DNA from 3 places in the Streptomyces sp. AHA2 genome. Region 2 is predicted to be linked to each of the others. Evidence: riboswitches for the same ligand, from Rfam matches in the RefSeq annotation. Region 2 holds a riboswitch; each other region holds the start of a gene.
The links. A riboswitch is a leader RNA that binds a small molecule or an ion and turns the genes downstream of it on or off. The one in region 2 is predicted to bind cobalamin.
Positions count from the first base shown of each region.

Region 1: another riboswitch for cobalamin. It lies ahead of Q5694_RS29455 (energy-coupling factor ABC transporter permease); the one in region 2 lies ahead of Q5694_RS28215 (cobalamin biosynthesis protein).
Region 3: another riboswitch for cobalamin. It lies ahead of Q5694_RS17685 (ribonucleoside-diphosphate reductase subunit alpha); the one in region 2 lies ahead of Q5694_RS28215 (cobalamin biosynthesis protein).

Region 1 is NZ_JAUQWJ010000021.1:61,696-66,637, reverse strand. It holds gene cbiQ (cobalt ECF transporter T component CbiQ) at 1-454, opposite strand, end outside; gene Q5694_RS29460 (energy-coupling factor ABC transporter substrate-binding protein) at 461-829, opposite strand; gene Q5694_RS29455 (energy-coupling factor ABC transporter permease) at 826-1,527, opposite strand; cobalamin riboswitch at 1,558-1,742, opposite strand; gene Q5694_RS29450 (serine/threonine-protein kinase) at 1,846-3,297, opposite strand; gene Q5694_RS29445 (dihydrofolate reductase family protein) at 4,366-4,942, opposite strand, start outside.
Region 2 is NZ_JAUQWJ010000019.1:43,694-48,635, forward strand. It holds gene Q5694_RS28195 (alpha/beta hydrolase family protein) at 1-417, opposite strand, end outside; gene Q5694_RS28200 (class II aldolase/adducin family protein) at 491-1,219, opposite strand; gene Q5694_RS28205 (inorganic phosphate transporter) at 1,532-2,776, shown strand; gene Q5694_RS28210 (hypothetical protein) at 2,810-3,031, shown strand; cobalamin riboswitch at 3,158-3,295, shown strand; gene Q5694_RS28215 (cobalamin biosynthesis protein) at 3,397-4,350, shown strand; gene Q5694_RS28220 (cobyric acid synthase) at 4,353-4,942, shown strand, end outside.
Region 3 is NZ_JAUQWJ010000007.1:333,278-338,219, reverse strand. It holds gene Q5694_RS17685 (ribonucleoside-diphosphate reductase subunit alpha) at 1-1,953, opposite strand, end outside; cobalamin riboswitch at 2,079-2,205, opposite strand; gene mctP (monocarboxylate uptake permease MctP) at 2,386-4,014, opposite strand; gene Q5694_RS17675 (DUF3311 domain-containing protein) at 4,011-4,277, opposite strand; gene Q5694_RS17670 (GntR family transcriptional regulator) at 4,407-4,942, opposite strand, start outside.

The DNA of each region.
Region 1 (4,942 bases), on a different contig from region 2:
TCATCCGGTACGTCACCAGCGCCACGTCCACGACGGGCGCCGGGACGCCGGCCCGCACCAGCCGCGGCAGCAGATCGGACATGGGCGTGGTGAAGGCGAACAACAGCACGCCCAGCGAGGCCGCGGAGGTGCGCAGCATCAACTCCGCTGCCCGCGCCGGCCCGTCGGCGGAGAGCGAGACGAACCCGCCCGGCCCGCCGACCTGGACCAGCAAGGTCAGCGCGCCGGTGGCGCAGAAGCCCAGCGGCACCCGGTAGGCCCGCCACAGACGCCGTGCGGGCACACCGGCCGGACCGAGCAGCACCACGACGGCGGTGGCGAGCACCAGGGCCGCGCCCGGCCAGGGCGGCAGGCAGACGGCCAGTGCGGTGAGGCCGAGCCCGAGCACGGCCTTGTCCAGGGGATGTCGGCGGCGCCAGCGGCTGCTGTGCGCCGCCGCGTCGATCGGCAGCACCCGGACTCAGTCCTTCGCGGTGACGGACTCTCCGGCGACACCCGGGGGCACGGCCGCCGCCTCCCGCTCCAGCGCCCGCTGCTCGCCCTGCCGGCGCCCCCGGCGCAGCCCGAAGTAGTAGGCGAGGACTCCGGCGCCGAGCGCGGCCTGCAGGGCGAACAGGGCCGACTCGATCTCACCGGACGGCGGTTCGTACAGCGGGGAGAACCACGGCTCGTAGTCCGGCTCGATCTCGGTGATGGCCGTCTCGGCCTCGGCGTCGGCGCCTGTGAAGGGCTCCTCCTTGTGGTCGCCGAGGCCGAGCGCGAGCGGCAGCACCGCGAGCGCGGCGACGGCGAGCAGCAGCACCAGGTTGATCTTCGTGTTCCGGCTCATCGGGCCACCGCCTCGGTCTCGGTCCGCGTCCGCTCGCGGGGCGGCAGCACGCCCAGCCGGTTCAGCTCGCCCTTGCTGGACTGCACCAGCAGCCGCATCACGAGGACGGTCAGCAGTCCCTCGCTCACCGCGAGCGGAATCTGCGTGACGGCGAAGATGGTGCCGAACTTGCCGAGCGCGCCCAGGAAACCGCTGCCCGGGTCGGGGAAGGCGAGTGCCAGCTGCACGCTGGTGACGCAGTAGGTCGACAGGTCGGCGACGAACGCGCCGCAGAACACCGTCACCATCAACGGCACCTCGAACCGCCGCAGCAGCCGGTACACCGCGTACCCGGCCCAGGGTCCGACGATCGCCATGGAGAAGACGTTGGCCCCGAGCGTGGTCAGACCGCCGTGGGCGAGCAACAGCGCCTGGAAGAGCAGGGTGATGGTGCCGAGCACCGCCATGACGGGCGGCCGGAACAGGATGGCTCCCAGGCCCGTGCCGGTCGGGTGGGAGCAACTGCCCGTGACGGAGGGGAGTTTCAGCGCGGACAGGACGAACGTGAAGGCACCGGAGGCACCGAGCAGCAGGGTGCTCTCGGGGTGCTCGCGCACCTCACGGGTGAGTGACCGGACCCCGTGGACGACGAACGGCGCCGACGCGACGCCCCAGGCGACCGCGTGCGCCGGAGGCAGGAAACCCTCGGCTATGTGCATGGCTCAGCAGACCCTCTCCAGCACCTCGTGGATGGTTGACGCGCCTTGGCCGGTCTCCTGGCTGACGGGTACCACCGCCCGGACTCCGCCTTCCCGGGTCACGAGGACCCAGTGGCTGCCCGCGAGGGCCGGAGCCGGACTTCCCGATTCACAGTGGCGAGGGCCGCACCGGCATCACACCGGATTTCCCGTTCACCAAGGCCAGGTGACAATAAGGCCCGGATCAGGACGAGCACAACCCGCACCGGGGGCGCGCGAGGGGGCGCCCCCTCGCACACCGGCGCATCCGGGACGCCGCCGGGTGAGCATCCCGTGGGGTCAGTCGTCGCCCTCGTCCCCGCCGTCCTCGCCCTCGCCGTCCCCCTGCGGGGCCGGCGCTTGCTCCTGCTCCGGCTGCTCCGCCTCCGCCGGCCCCTCGGTACCCGTGTCCTGCGCGGGAGTCATGCCGGGAGCCGACGGCGTGGGGGGCTGGTCGGTGGGCGGGGTGCCGGCCGGCGTGACGTCGGCCACCGTCCCGGTGGCCGGCGTGGTGGCAGCCGCCGGACCGGAGTCCGGCCGCGATCCGGACGCCGGGCCGGGGGTCGCCCCGGCGGCGGGGGTGCTCGCGGTGGGGGAGGGGCCCGGGTCCGTGCCCTCCGTGGCGGTGTCGTCCGGCGAGAACCACTGCATGCCGATGAGCATCGCGGCGACGAAGAGCGCCGCGGCCGCGACCGCCGCGACGGCCTTCGGACGGTTCCCGCTCCCGCCGCCGCCCCGCCGTCCGCCCCGCCCGGGACGCCCTGCCTGCGCCGCGCGGGCCGCGCCGCGGGGCCCGGGTGCGGCGGGCAGGGCGTAGGTGGTCGGGCTGCTGGTCTCCGCACCCGGATACGGGGCTTGACCGGAGGACGCGGGCCGGGGCTGCGGTCGCGGGGGCGGCGACACCTCCGGCAGCGGTTCGGGCAGCCCCCGCCAGGCACCGCCCGCGAACCACTCGGCCGCCTGCTGCGCGGTGGGCCGGTCCTCGGGCTGCTTGGCGAGCAGGCCGAGCAGGTAGTTCTCGAACGCCGGCGGCAGACCGGCGACCCCCAGCTCGCGCGGCGGCACGGGAACGGCGTCGAGGTGCTGGTGCAGCAGGGCGACGGCGCTGTCCGCCTCGAACGGCGGCCGGCCGCTGAGGAGCTGGTACAGCACACAGCCCAGCGAGTACATGTCGGAGGCGGTACCCGCCGGTTTGCCCAGGGCGCGTTCGGGCGCGAGATACATGCCGGTGCCGACGATCTGGCCGGTGGCGGTGAGCGCGGCGCCGGGGTCGTCCATGAAGCGCGCGATGCCGAAGTCGCCGATCTTCAGGTTGCCGCGGGCGTCGAGCAGCAGGTTGGCGGGTTTGACGTCCCGGTGGACGATGCCCTGGGCGTGCGCGGCGGCGAGCCCGGCCGACGCCTGAGCGGCCAGGACGGCGACCCGCTCCGCCGGCAGCGGACCCGACTTCGTGAGCACCTGGGAGAGGCTGTCGCCGTCGACCAGTTCCATCACCAGGTAGAGCCGGTTGTCGAACTCGCCGAAGTCCAGCACGCCCACCACGTGGGGGTGGTTCAGGCGCCCGGCGGTCTGGGCCTCCAGCCGGAACCGCGAGGTCGCCGTGGCGTCGGTGTCCTGGGGCAGCAGCAGCTTGAGGGCCACCGCTCTGGCGAGCGTCTCGTCGTACGCACGCCAGACCTCTCCCATTCCACCGCGCCCGATCTCCACATCCAGCCGGTAGCGGCCCGCTAGCAGCACTCGTCCTCGTCTCACGCTCAGGGGAAGGTCCGTCGCCGCAGGCCGAACTCCCCGCACAGGCGCGGGGATTGGTAGGGGCTGCCGCAGCCGCCCCAGGATACTGGCGCGGCGCGCCCCCGTTGTCCCGGGCGTCGGGGCCCTCCGCCGCCGACGGAGACGGGCCCGCGTCATGGTGCACGTGCGCACCCGCGGGCGCCACCGCAGCCGCCCCGGTGCCGTCCCGCCCGTCCGCCGGGCCGGTCACCGTCCCGGCGCGCCCCTCCGGGCGCGGCAACCTGACCACCGCCCCGGCCGGGACGGCCGCCACCGCGCCCACGGGACGGCCGCCACCGCCGCCCACGGGACGGCGGCCGGAGCCGGCCACGACACGCCGGCCGGGAGGCGCGTGCCGAGCGCAGGGATCCGGTGACCGTGCTGCCCCCGGGACGATCGGTCCGGGGACGGGCGACGACGCACCCGCGCAGAGGCCGAGCCGCCCTCCTCGGCGAGGTCGGGCACCCGGGCGCGGGCGACCGGCACGACCAGCCTCCGCCCCGCCGTGAGCAAGATCACGGCTCCCGGGGGCCACCGGCGCCAGCCCGTCAGCACCGTCGGCACCCGGTCCGTCGCCCGGAGCCACCACGGTCTGCGGGAACCGGACGGAGAAGCTCGGCACCGTCGCCGGCACGGTCGTCGGCGCATGGGTGAAGGCCGGTTGCAGAAGGCCGACGTGCACCCGGCGCCTCCGTGTCGACCGGGCCGGGACGCCCGGCGACCGACCAGGCCGCGCCTGAGCGACTGCCGTCCAGCACCAGCCGGGCCCGACAGGGCAATTCGCGGGCGAGGCAGCGCGATCACCCAGCCCTCAGCGGTCGTGGACGGGTGGCGGCAGAGCCTGGCCGACGTGACCGACCAAGCGGCGGCACGCGACCCCCCGGTCGGCAGAAGCGATGGTGGTCACGGTGACGAACACAACGCGCACCGACGCCACCAGGGCCCCGCCGCACACTCCTGTTCCGCAACGGCCCTCCGCGGCACGGAGCGACCAGGGCAACGAGGCCGGAGCCGGTCCGGCAGCCGTCCCAGGCCGGCGGGCGGCCGAGGTCACGCAGGGGCGCCGAGCGGTGGGTGCTCGAGTACACGGGGCTTGTACTCGACCAGCTGGATGCGGCCGTCGAACGTGCGGTGCTCGGTCATCTCGAGTGCGACGTCCGGATACCCGTCGTAGATGCGTTCTGCGCCCGTGGCCCCGGTGATCACCGGGAACATCACGACCCGGAAGCGGTCGACGAGTCCGGCTCGCAGCAGGGACCGGCACAGGCTGAGGCTGCCGATCGTGCTGAGGAGCCCCGAGCCAGTCGACTTCATGGCGCGGACCGCCTCGACGGCGTCGTCGCGGACGAGCGTGGAGTTGGCCCATGCCAGCGGCTCCTCGAGGGAGGAGGAGAACACCACCTTGGGCGCTCGCGTGAGCTCGTCGACGGACGCCTCCTCCTCGGGCCTGAAGTCCTCCTGGCCGTCCGGGACCTCGCCTGCGGCGAAGCCCGACATCAGGCGGTAGGTGTTCGCTCCCATCAGGTAGGTGGCCTCGGGCTGCTCGCCGAGCCATGCGAGGTACTCCGGGCCCTCCAGGCCCCAGAACCCGGGCCATCCCTCTCCCGACGCACAACCGTCGAGGGAG
Region 2 (4,942 bases):
GATGATGTCGACGTCCTCGTGGGCCAGGCCCAGGGCGGTGCGGGGGGTGCCGACGTGGACGTTCGGGGTCAGCCACGCCTTGTCGCCGCGCTGGAAGGTGCCGTGGGTGACGGCCTCCAGGCGGCGCACGACGGTGTCGGCGGTGGGTGAGGCGCCTTCCAGGACGGGGCCGACGATCGCGTGGGAGCCGTCTCCGGCCAGGCCGTAGCGGCCGGGCCGCAGGGCGGCGAGGTCCCGGGTGAGGCTGATCTGCCCGGCTGCCGTGCCGTGCACGGTCAGCCGGGGCTCGGTGGGCAGGGGCCGGCCCGGTGGCGCCTTCAGCGCGGCGTCGCTGGCGAACCGGCCGGCGGCCACCGCGGCGGCACCGGCACCTAGGACGGCGGTGACGGCAGCGGCCGTCGCTTTGACAGTGCGCACCGCTCCAGTGTCCTGGCCGGGCCGCCGCGCGACCAGTGGGAGGGGGCCGCGGGGTGATGCGCCGCCGCGCGGGTCAGCCGCGTTGGCCGTACCCGCGCAGGCGCTCCTCCACCTCGGTCAACTGCCGCCGGGACAGCAGGCTCGGGCTCAGGCCGGGCACGGAGGCGGCGGTGAGCCAGACGCGGCACATCCACTCCAGTTGGGCCGTGCGGTCGTAGGCCTGGTCGAGGGTGGTGCCGTGGGTGACGGTGCCGTGGTTCTGCAGCAGGCACCCGGAGCGGCCGTCGAGGGCGCGGAGCATGTGCGCGGCGAGTTCGTCGGTGCCGTAGGTGGCGTAGGGGGCGACCCGGACGGGTCCGCCGAGGGCGGCGGCCATGTAGTGGATCAGCGGGAGCTCGGGGACGAGCGTGGAGACGGCCGTGGCGTGGACGGCGTGGGTGTGGACGACGGCCCGGGCGCCGGTGGACCGGTAGACCGCGAGGTGCATGGGCAGTTCGCTGGTCGGGACGAGGGTGCCGAGGACCTGCCGTCCGTCGAGGGTGACACCGGTCACGTCGCCGGGGGCCAGCCGGTCGTAGGGGACGCCGGAGGGGGTGACCAGGACGGTGTCGCCGACACGCACCGAGACGTTGCCCGAGGTGCCCACGACGAGCCCGTCGGCCACCGTCCGGCGGGCCGTGGCGACGAGGTCCTCCCAGGCGAGCGCCTCCTCGGGCGTCGCACCCCTGGCCTGCGCCTCCGCCGCGGCCCGTCCGCCGCCGTCCCGCCCGCCGTCCCGTGTGCCGCCTCGCTGCTCAGCCATGCGGCGATCCTGCCAGTCCGGTGCGCGGCGCGGGATGCCGCGGGGCGGGCTCCCCGCCTTCCGCGGTGATCACCCCTCGTGGAGGGGCCGTCACTGCGCGTCGGATACCCTGCCTGCGGGCTGCCGCGGTCACTCGATCGGCTGAAGCGGCTCGCGCGAGGGATCCGGTCGCCGGAGCGCGGGGACCCTGACAGCAGGGCGGAACGGCAACCCTTGTTTGTGGACACTCCCACGCCCCTCCCAGTTCATCTTCCGTTCACTCGGGTTACCTACGTTCGTCCAGCCAACGACCTCGAACGATTGCCTGGGTAAATGGAAAGCTTCTCGCTGATCCTCGCGATTGTGGTAGTAACCGCACTCGCGTTCGATTTCACGAACGGTTTCCACGACACCGCGAACGCGATGGCCACGACCATTTCCACGGGCGCCATGAAGCCCAAGGTCGCGGTGGCCATGTCCGCCGTCCTCAACCTGGTCGGCGCCTTCCTGTCCGTGGAAGTCGCCAACACGATCTCCAAAGGCCTCGTCGACGAGGCCGGCATCCGGCCCGAGGTCATCTTCGCCGCCCTGGTCGGCGCCATCCTCTGGAACCTGCTGACGTGGCTGGTCGGTCTGCCGTCCAGCTCCTCGCACGCCCTGATGGGCGGCCTGATCGGCGCCACGATCGCCTCGGCGGGCGCCGGCGCGGTGCACGGCGACGTGCTGGTCACCAAGGTGCTGATCCCGGCGATCGCCGCCCCCCTGGTCGCGGGCATCGCGGCGTTGCTCGCCACGCGGCTGACGTACTCCCTCGGCAAGAAGGCCGACGGCAAGGCCTCCGCCAAGGGCTACCGGGCCGGCCAGATCGCCTCCGCGGGCCTGGTCTCCCTGGCGCACGGCACCAACGACGCGCAGAAGACCATGGGCATCATCACCCTCGCCCTGGTCGCCGGCGGCACCCTCGCCCCGGACTCCGACCCGCCCATGTGGGTCATCCTCTCCGCGGGCGTCGCGATCGCCCTGGGCACCTACCTGGGCGGCTGGCGCATCATCCGCACGATGGGCAAGGGCCTGACCGACCTCCAGCCGCAGCAGGGCTTCGCCGCCCAGACCAGCGCGGCCACGGTCATCCTGGCCTCCTCGCACCTCGGCTTCTCCCTGTCCACCACCCACTCCGTCTCCGGCGCCGTGATGGGCGCGGGCCTCGGCCGCAAGGGCGGTGTGGTGCGCTGGTCGACGGCGACGCGGATGTTCGTCGCGTGGGGCCTGACGCTCCCGGCCGCGGCTCTGGTGGGCGCGCTCGCCGAGTACGTCACGGGCTTCGGCGACTGGGGCACCGCCGTGGTGGCCGTCTTCCTGGTCGTCTCCAGCGCGGCCATCTGGAAGATCTCCCGGCGTGAGGTCGTCGACCACACCAACGTCAACGACACCGACGAGGCGGAGCCGGCCGGCGTGGTGACCACGGCGATGGCCGCGGTGACGCCGCCGCCGGCGGGCCAGATCGCCGAGGAACCGGTCCCGGCGTTCCCCGCCCAGGCCACCTCCGAGCGGACCGCCTCCACGACCACCACGGTCTGATCCGGCCACCGGCAACAAGGAAGAGTCACCGATATGAAGATCGACTGGGCGGCCCTCGGTTCCGTCTTCGGCGTCAGCCTCGTGGTCACCGTGGCCCTGGTGGGCCTGTTCACCCTCGGCATCACCGGCCTGTCCCGCCAGGAGCGGGCGGCCGCCGAGGGCGGCTCCGCCGGCCTCGCCGTCACCGGCGCCTACGCCTGCTTCGCCGCGTGCGCGGCGGCCGTGGGCTACGGCATCTACCTGATCATGGCCTGACGGCACAACCGCGCGCGACCGCCGGGCGGCACGGGACGTGAGGTCCCGTGCCGCCCGGCACGCGTGTGACCGGCGGGATGTGGGGTTCTGCACACTCTCCCCGCGCAGGTCAACGGCAAGTTGACGGTTGTTCGCGGCCGTGGTGGACTGCCGGGGCCAATACGGCGGCAGGAGAGGAAGCCGGTGCGAGTCCGGCGCGGTCCCGCCACTGTCACCGGGGCGGACGCCCCGGAAGCCAGGAACTCTCACCGCCGGTCTCTTCGAACCAGGGCGTGGACACCCTGAGTGAGGACATATCGCCATGCGCGGCTGCCGACCGAGGCCCGACACCCCTTCTCCGACGTCCCCTTCGGCCGGCTGAGCCGATGGGTGCCGGTCGCGTCTTCGCGTACGGCGCCGCCGCCGGCCTGATCGGTGACCTGCTGCTCGGCGATCCCCGCCGGGGGCACCCGGTCGCCGCGTTCGGGCGGGCCGCGGGCGCCGTGGAACGGCTGCTGTGGCGGGACCACCGCGGGTGGGGCGCGCTGCACACCGCCGTGTGCGCCGGCGGAGCCGTCGCACTCGGGTCCGCCGCCGCGCGCAACGTACGGAGATCCGCCGTCGCCTCCACCGCCCTGACCGGCGCCGCCGTCTGGGCCGTGGTCGGGGGGACGTCGCTGGCGCGGGAGGCCGCGGCCGTCGGACAGGCCCTGGAGGCCGGGGACGTCGAGGCCGCCCGGGCCCGGCTGCCGCACCTGTGCGGACGGGACCCTCAGGCCCTCGACGCCGACGGCATCGCCCGGGCCGTGGTCGAGTCCGTCGCCGAGAACACCTCCGACGCGGTGGTGGGGGCCCTGGTCTGGGGAGCCGTCGGCGGGGTGCCGGGGCTGCTCGGGTTCCGGGCCGTCAACACCCTGGACGCCATGGTCGGGCACAAGTCGCCCCGTTACCGGCGCTACGGCTGGGCCTCGGCCCGGCTGGACGACCTCGCAGGGTGGCCGGGTGCCCGCCTGACCGCCGCGCTCGCCGCCCTGGCCGGACCCGATCCGCGCGGGGCCGTACGGGCCTGGCGCGCGGACGCGGGGCTGCATCCGAGCCCCAACGCCGGCCCCGTGGAGGCCTCGTTCGCCGGGGCGCTCGGGGTGCGGCTGGGCGGGACGCTCTCCTACGGCGGGCGGGTGGAGCACCGGCCCGTGCTGAACTCGGCGGGGCGTGCCGTCGTCACGGACGACGTGGAACGGGCCGTGCGGCTGTCGCGGCGGGTGACCTGGCTCGCGCTCGGGGTGTGCGCCGGTGCCCGGCTGCTGACCGGCGCGCGGCACTCCAAGAGGGGGAAGTGAACATGAGCGGTGGCCTTCTCGTGGCCGGCACCACCTCCGACGCCGGCAAGAGCGTCGTGACGGCGGGCATCTGCCGGTGGCTGGTACGCCAGGGCGTCAAGGTGGCGCCCTTCAAGGCGCAGAACATGTCGCTCAACTCCTTCGTGACGCGGGAGGGCGCGGAGATCGGGCGGGCCCAGGCCATGCAGGCGCAGGCCTGCCGGATCGAGCCCGCCGCGCTGATGAACCCGGTGCTCCTCAAGCCCGGCGGCGAGCAGAGCAGCCAGGTCGTGCTGCTGGGCAAGCCGGTCGGGGAGATGAGCGCCCGCGGGTACCACGGCGGGCGGCAGCAGCGGCTGCTCGGGACGGTGCTGGACTGCCTGGAGCAGTTGCGGGGCACGTATGACGCGGTGATCTGCGAGGGGGCCGGTTCGCCCGCCGAGATCAACCTGCGGCGGACCGACATCGTCAACATGGGCATCGCGCGCAACGCCGGACTGCCCGTGCTCGTCGTCGGCGACATCGACCGGGGCGGCGTCTTCGCCTCGTTCTTCGGGACGGTGGCGCTGCTGTCCCCCGAGGACCAGGAGTGCGTCGCCGGGTACCTGGTCAA
Region 3 (4,942 bases), on a different contig from region 2:
CCGCTTCAGCTCCTCGACGAGGTAGGAGTTGACCTGGAGGAACTCGCCCGACAGCGTCTCGCGCTTGAACAGGTTGGACACCTGCGGCTCGATGCACTCGTACACGCCCGCGATCGAGGCGATGGTGGCCGTGGGCGCGATGGCGAGGAGCAGGGAGTTGCGCAGGCCGGTCGTGGCGATCCGCCGGCGCAGGGCCGCCCAGCGCTCCGGCCAGGTCAGGTCCACGTCGTAGTGGTCGGGGTGCAGCACGCCCCGGGCCGTACGGGTCTTCTCCCAGGCGGGCAGCGGGCCGCTGCGCTCGGCGAGGTCGGCGGAGGCCTCGTAGGCGGCGAGCATGATGCGTTCGGCGATCCGGGTGGACAGGGCCTTCGCCTCGGGCGAGTCGAAGGGCAGGCGCAGCCGGAAGAAGACGTCCTGCAGGCCCATCGCGCCGAGGCCGACCGGGCGCCAGCGGGCGTTGGAGCGGCCCGCCTGCTCGGTGGGGTAGAAGTTGATGTCGACGACCCGGTCGAGGAACGTCACGGCCGTGCGGACGGTCTCGTCCAGGCGCTCCCAGTCGATGTCCCCGCCGGTCACGAACGCGCCGAGGTTGACCGAGCCGAGGTTGCAGACCGCCGTCTCGCCGTCGCTGGTGACCTCGAGGATCTCCGTGCAGAGGTTGGACGAGTGGACGACGTGGCCCGGCTCGGCGGTCTGGTTGGCGGTGCGGTTGGCGGCGTCCTTGAAGGTCATCCAGCCGTTGCCGGTCTGTGCCAGGGTGCGCATCATGCGGCCGTACAGCTCGCGGGCGGGCAGGGTCCTCCGGGCGAGCCCCGCCGCCTCCGCCCTGCGGTACGCGGCGTCGAACTCCTCGCCCCACAGGTCGACCAGCTCCGGTACGTCCGAGGGCGAGAAGAGCGACCACTGCGCGTCGGCGTTCACGCGGCGCATGAACTCGTCCGGGATCCAGTGCGCCAGATTCAGGTTGTGCGTGCGCCGGGCGTCCTCGCCGGTGTTGTCCCGCAGCTCCAGGAACTCCTCGATGTCCGCGTGCCAGGTCTCCAGGTAGACCGCGGCGGCTCCCTTGCGGCGCCCGCCCTGGTTCACGGCGGCGACCGAGGCGTCGAGGGTCTTCAGGAACGGGACGATGCCGTTGGAGTGGCCGTTGGTGCCGCGGATCAGCGAACCGCGGGCGCGGATGCGGGAGTAGGCGAGGCCGATGCCGCCGGCGTGCTTGGACAGGCGCGCGACCTGGTGGTAGCGGTCGTAGATGGAGTCCAGCTCGTCCCGGGGGGAGTCGAGCAGGTAGCAGGACGACATCTGGGGATGCCGGGTGCCGGAGTTGAACAGGGTGGGGGAGGAGGGGAGGTAGTCGAGGCGGCTCATCAGCCGGTAGAGCGCCGCGACCTCGTCCACGGCCCGTGCGGTGTCGTCCTCGGCGAGGCCGCTCGCCACGCGCAGCAGGAAGTGCTGGGGTGTCTCGATCACCTTGCGGGTGATCGGGTGCCGCAGCAGGTAGCGGCTGTGCAGCGTGCGCAGGCCGAAGTAGCCGAAGCGGTCGTCGGCGGCGGTGTCGACCAGCGCGTCGAGCCGGTCCCCGTGCAGTTCGACGAACGCGGCGGTGCGGTCGGCGATGAGCCCTTCCCGGTGCCCGGCGGCGACGGACCCGGTGAAGGAGGTGACCCCCTGCGAGGCGGCCTCGTCGCGGATGCCGACGGTCAGCAGGCGCGCGGCCAGCCGGGAGTAGGCGGGGTCCTCCGAGATGAGGCCGGCCGCGGCCTCCGTCGCCAGGTCCCGCAGCTCCCGCTCGTCCGCCCGCGCGGACCGGCCGCGCAGCGCGGCGGCCGCGACCCGGCCGGGGTCGGCGTCGGGGAGGTCGGCGGTCAGTTCGCTCAGGGTCCGCAGCAGAGCGGCACCGGGCCCGTCCTGCTCCTGTTCGGCGGCTGAGACCGGATCCGCTGGCGCGATGGTCACGTGGGGGCTCTCCCTCGCTCGGCACGGGGCCTCGCCGAGGGCAGGGGGCAGCACACGGACGCACACGGCGTCGCGCGTCCACCGGCCCATTCCACGAGGCCCGGACGTCAGGGCACACCGGCCGGCGGCCGGGTGCACTGTCGGCAGGTCCTCGGACTGACGCCCATGCGCACACAGGGGCATGGGTACACCGTTGCGGGACAGTTCCGGATTCGCACCGGATTCCCCTGCGGCGACAGCGAGCACGAGCATACATCTTGTGCCGGGTCCGGGTGGCACCCCCAGATGTAGTGTCGCGGTGGTGCCGGAGCGTCGGTTCCCCATGACGGCGGGCCGCCGTGACGAGTGGTCACGGCGGCCCGCTGCGGGTGGTTCACGGCTGGTCGCGTCCACGCGGCGGGGCCGCACGTCGGTGCGGCCCCGCGCCCCGGGTCAGTGCGACGAACCGGCGGTCGCAGGCGGGAGTTCCACCTGGACCCCGGGGTCGCCCGCGTCGGCCGTGTAGTCCTCCGGCTTGGTCTCGTCGACGCCGTCGGGGGCCTTCACGGCCTTGAGGACGAAGGTCAGGACGACTGTCACGATCACGTTCAGCACGAACGCCGTCAGGCCGATGTAGCCGATCTCGCCGATGCCGGGGATCTCCTTCGACGAGCCGCCGAAGTGCTTCTGCGTCGGGGAGGCCACACCGTAGGCGGCGGCCGTGCCGTAGATCATGCCGACCGCCCAGCCCGCGAGCAGGGCCCAGCGGTGGAACCAGCGTGTGAACAGGCCGCCGACCAGGGCCGGGAAGGTCTGCAGGATCCAGATGCCGCCCAGCAGCTGGAAGTTGATGGCGACCGTCTTGTCCATGGTGAGGACGAAGACCAGCGCGCCCACCTTCACCAGCAGCGAGACCACCTTGGAGACCTTGGTCTCCTGCGCGGGGGTGGCGTCCGGCTTGATGAAGTCCTTGTAGATGTTGCGGGTGAACAGGTTCGCGGCCGCGATGGACATGATGGCCGCGGGCACGAGCGCGCCGATGCCGATGGCCGCGAACGCCACACCGGCGAACCAGTCCGGGAACATCGTCTCGAACAGCTGCGGGATCGCCAGCTGGCCGTTCTGCACCTTGATGCCGGCCGCGATGGCCATGAAGCCGAGCAGCGCCAGCAGGCCCAGCATCAGCGAGTACAGCGGCAGGATCGTGGTGTTGCGGCGGATCACCTCACGGCTCTTGGAGGACAGCGTCGCCGTGATGGAGTGCGGGTACATGAACAGCGCCAGGGCGGAGCCCAGCGCCAGCGTGGCGTACGTCCACTGGCCCGTCTCCGGCGGCGTCAGCGCGCCGCGCGGCGCGCCGGTGGCCGGGTTGGTCTGGCTGAACGCGTCGCCGGCCTTGGCGAAGATGTCGTCGAAGCCACCCAGCTTGATCGGGATGTAGATGATCGCCACCGCGATCACGAGGTAGATCAGCGTGTCCTTCACGAACGCGATCAGCGCCGGCGCCCGCAGGCCCGAGGAATAGGTGTACGCCGCCAGCACGCCGAACGCGATGAGCAGCGGCAGGTCCTTGATGAACCAGTTGGTGTCCTCGCCGCCACCGACGCCCATCACGTCCAGCACGGCCTGGATGCCGACCAGCTGCAGCGCGATGTACGGCATCGTCGCCAGGATGCCGGTGAGGGCCACGGCCAGGGACAGGCCCTTGGAGCCGAAGCGTCCGCGCACGAAGTCGGAGGTCGTCACGTACCCGTGCTTGTGCGACACCGACCACAGGCGGGGGAGGAAGGTGAAGATCAGCGGGTACACCAGGATCGTGTACGGCACGGCGAAGAAGCCGGCCGCGCCGGCCGCGTAGATCGCCGCGGGCACCGCGACGAACGTGTACGCCGTGTACAGGTCGCCGCCGAGCAGGAACCAGGTGACCCAGGTGCCGAACGAGCGGCCACCCAGGCCCCATTCGTCCAGGCTGTGCTCGTTCTCGGCCTTGCGCCAGCGCGCGGCCAGGAAGCCCATGACCGTCACGAGCAGGAAGAAGAAGATGAAGACGGCGAGCGCGACGCCGTTCACGCCGTCCTTCACCGCGACGCACCGCCCTTCGCGGCCGAGCGGGAGCGCTGGTCACGCTGCCACAGCTTGTAGGCGACCATCGTCAGGATGGTGGAGATCAGCACCCACGCCATCTGGTACCAGTAGAAGAACGGGATCCCGATGAAGGCCGGGTCGGTCTTCGCGTACGAGCCGACCCACAGCATGGCCACGAAGGGTGCGACGAGGCAGAGGCCGATGACGACGCGCACAGGCGTCACCACCGGACCTCTGCTGGATTCTGGGGCTTGCGACATCAGGCGGCTCCGTCCCCTCAGTGATCACCTGTGCGATGCGCAGGCAATCTAGGTCAGGGCGCGGCGCAAGCGGAACCCCTCGTCCGCAATGCGGTACCCAAAAGAAACCGGGTCCCGGCCGCCGCCGCGTCAGTCCTGGGGCCGCTTGAGACGGGCCACGAACTTGTACCGGTCGCCCCGGTAGACCGAGCGCACCCACTCCACCGGCTGGCCGTCCCGGTCCAGCGAGTGCCGGGACAGCATCAGCATCGGCAGACCGACGTCCGTGCCGAGCAGTCCCGCCTCGCGCGGGGTCGCCAGCGACGTCTCGATGGTCTCCTCCGCCTCCGCGAGGTGGACGTCGTAGACCTCGGCGAGCGCGGTGTAGAGGGAGGTGTACTTCACCAGCGACCGGCGCAGCGCAGGGAAGCGCTTGGCGCTCAGGTGGGTGGTCTCGATGGCCATCGGCTCGCCGTTGGCCATGCGCAGCCGCTCGATGCGCAGCACCCGTCCGCCCGGGGTGATGTCGAGCAGTCCGGCGAGGCGGTCGTCGGCGGTGATGTAGCCGATGTCGAGCAGTTGCGAGGTGGGCTCGAGCCCCTGCGCGCGCATGTCCTCGGTGTACGAGGTGAGCTGCAGGGCCTGCGAGACCTTCGGCTTGGCCACGAACGTGCCCTTGCCCTGGA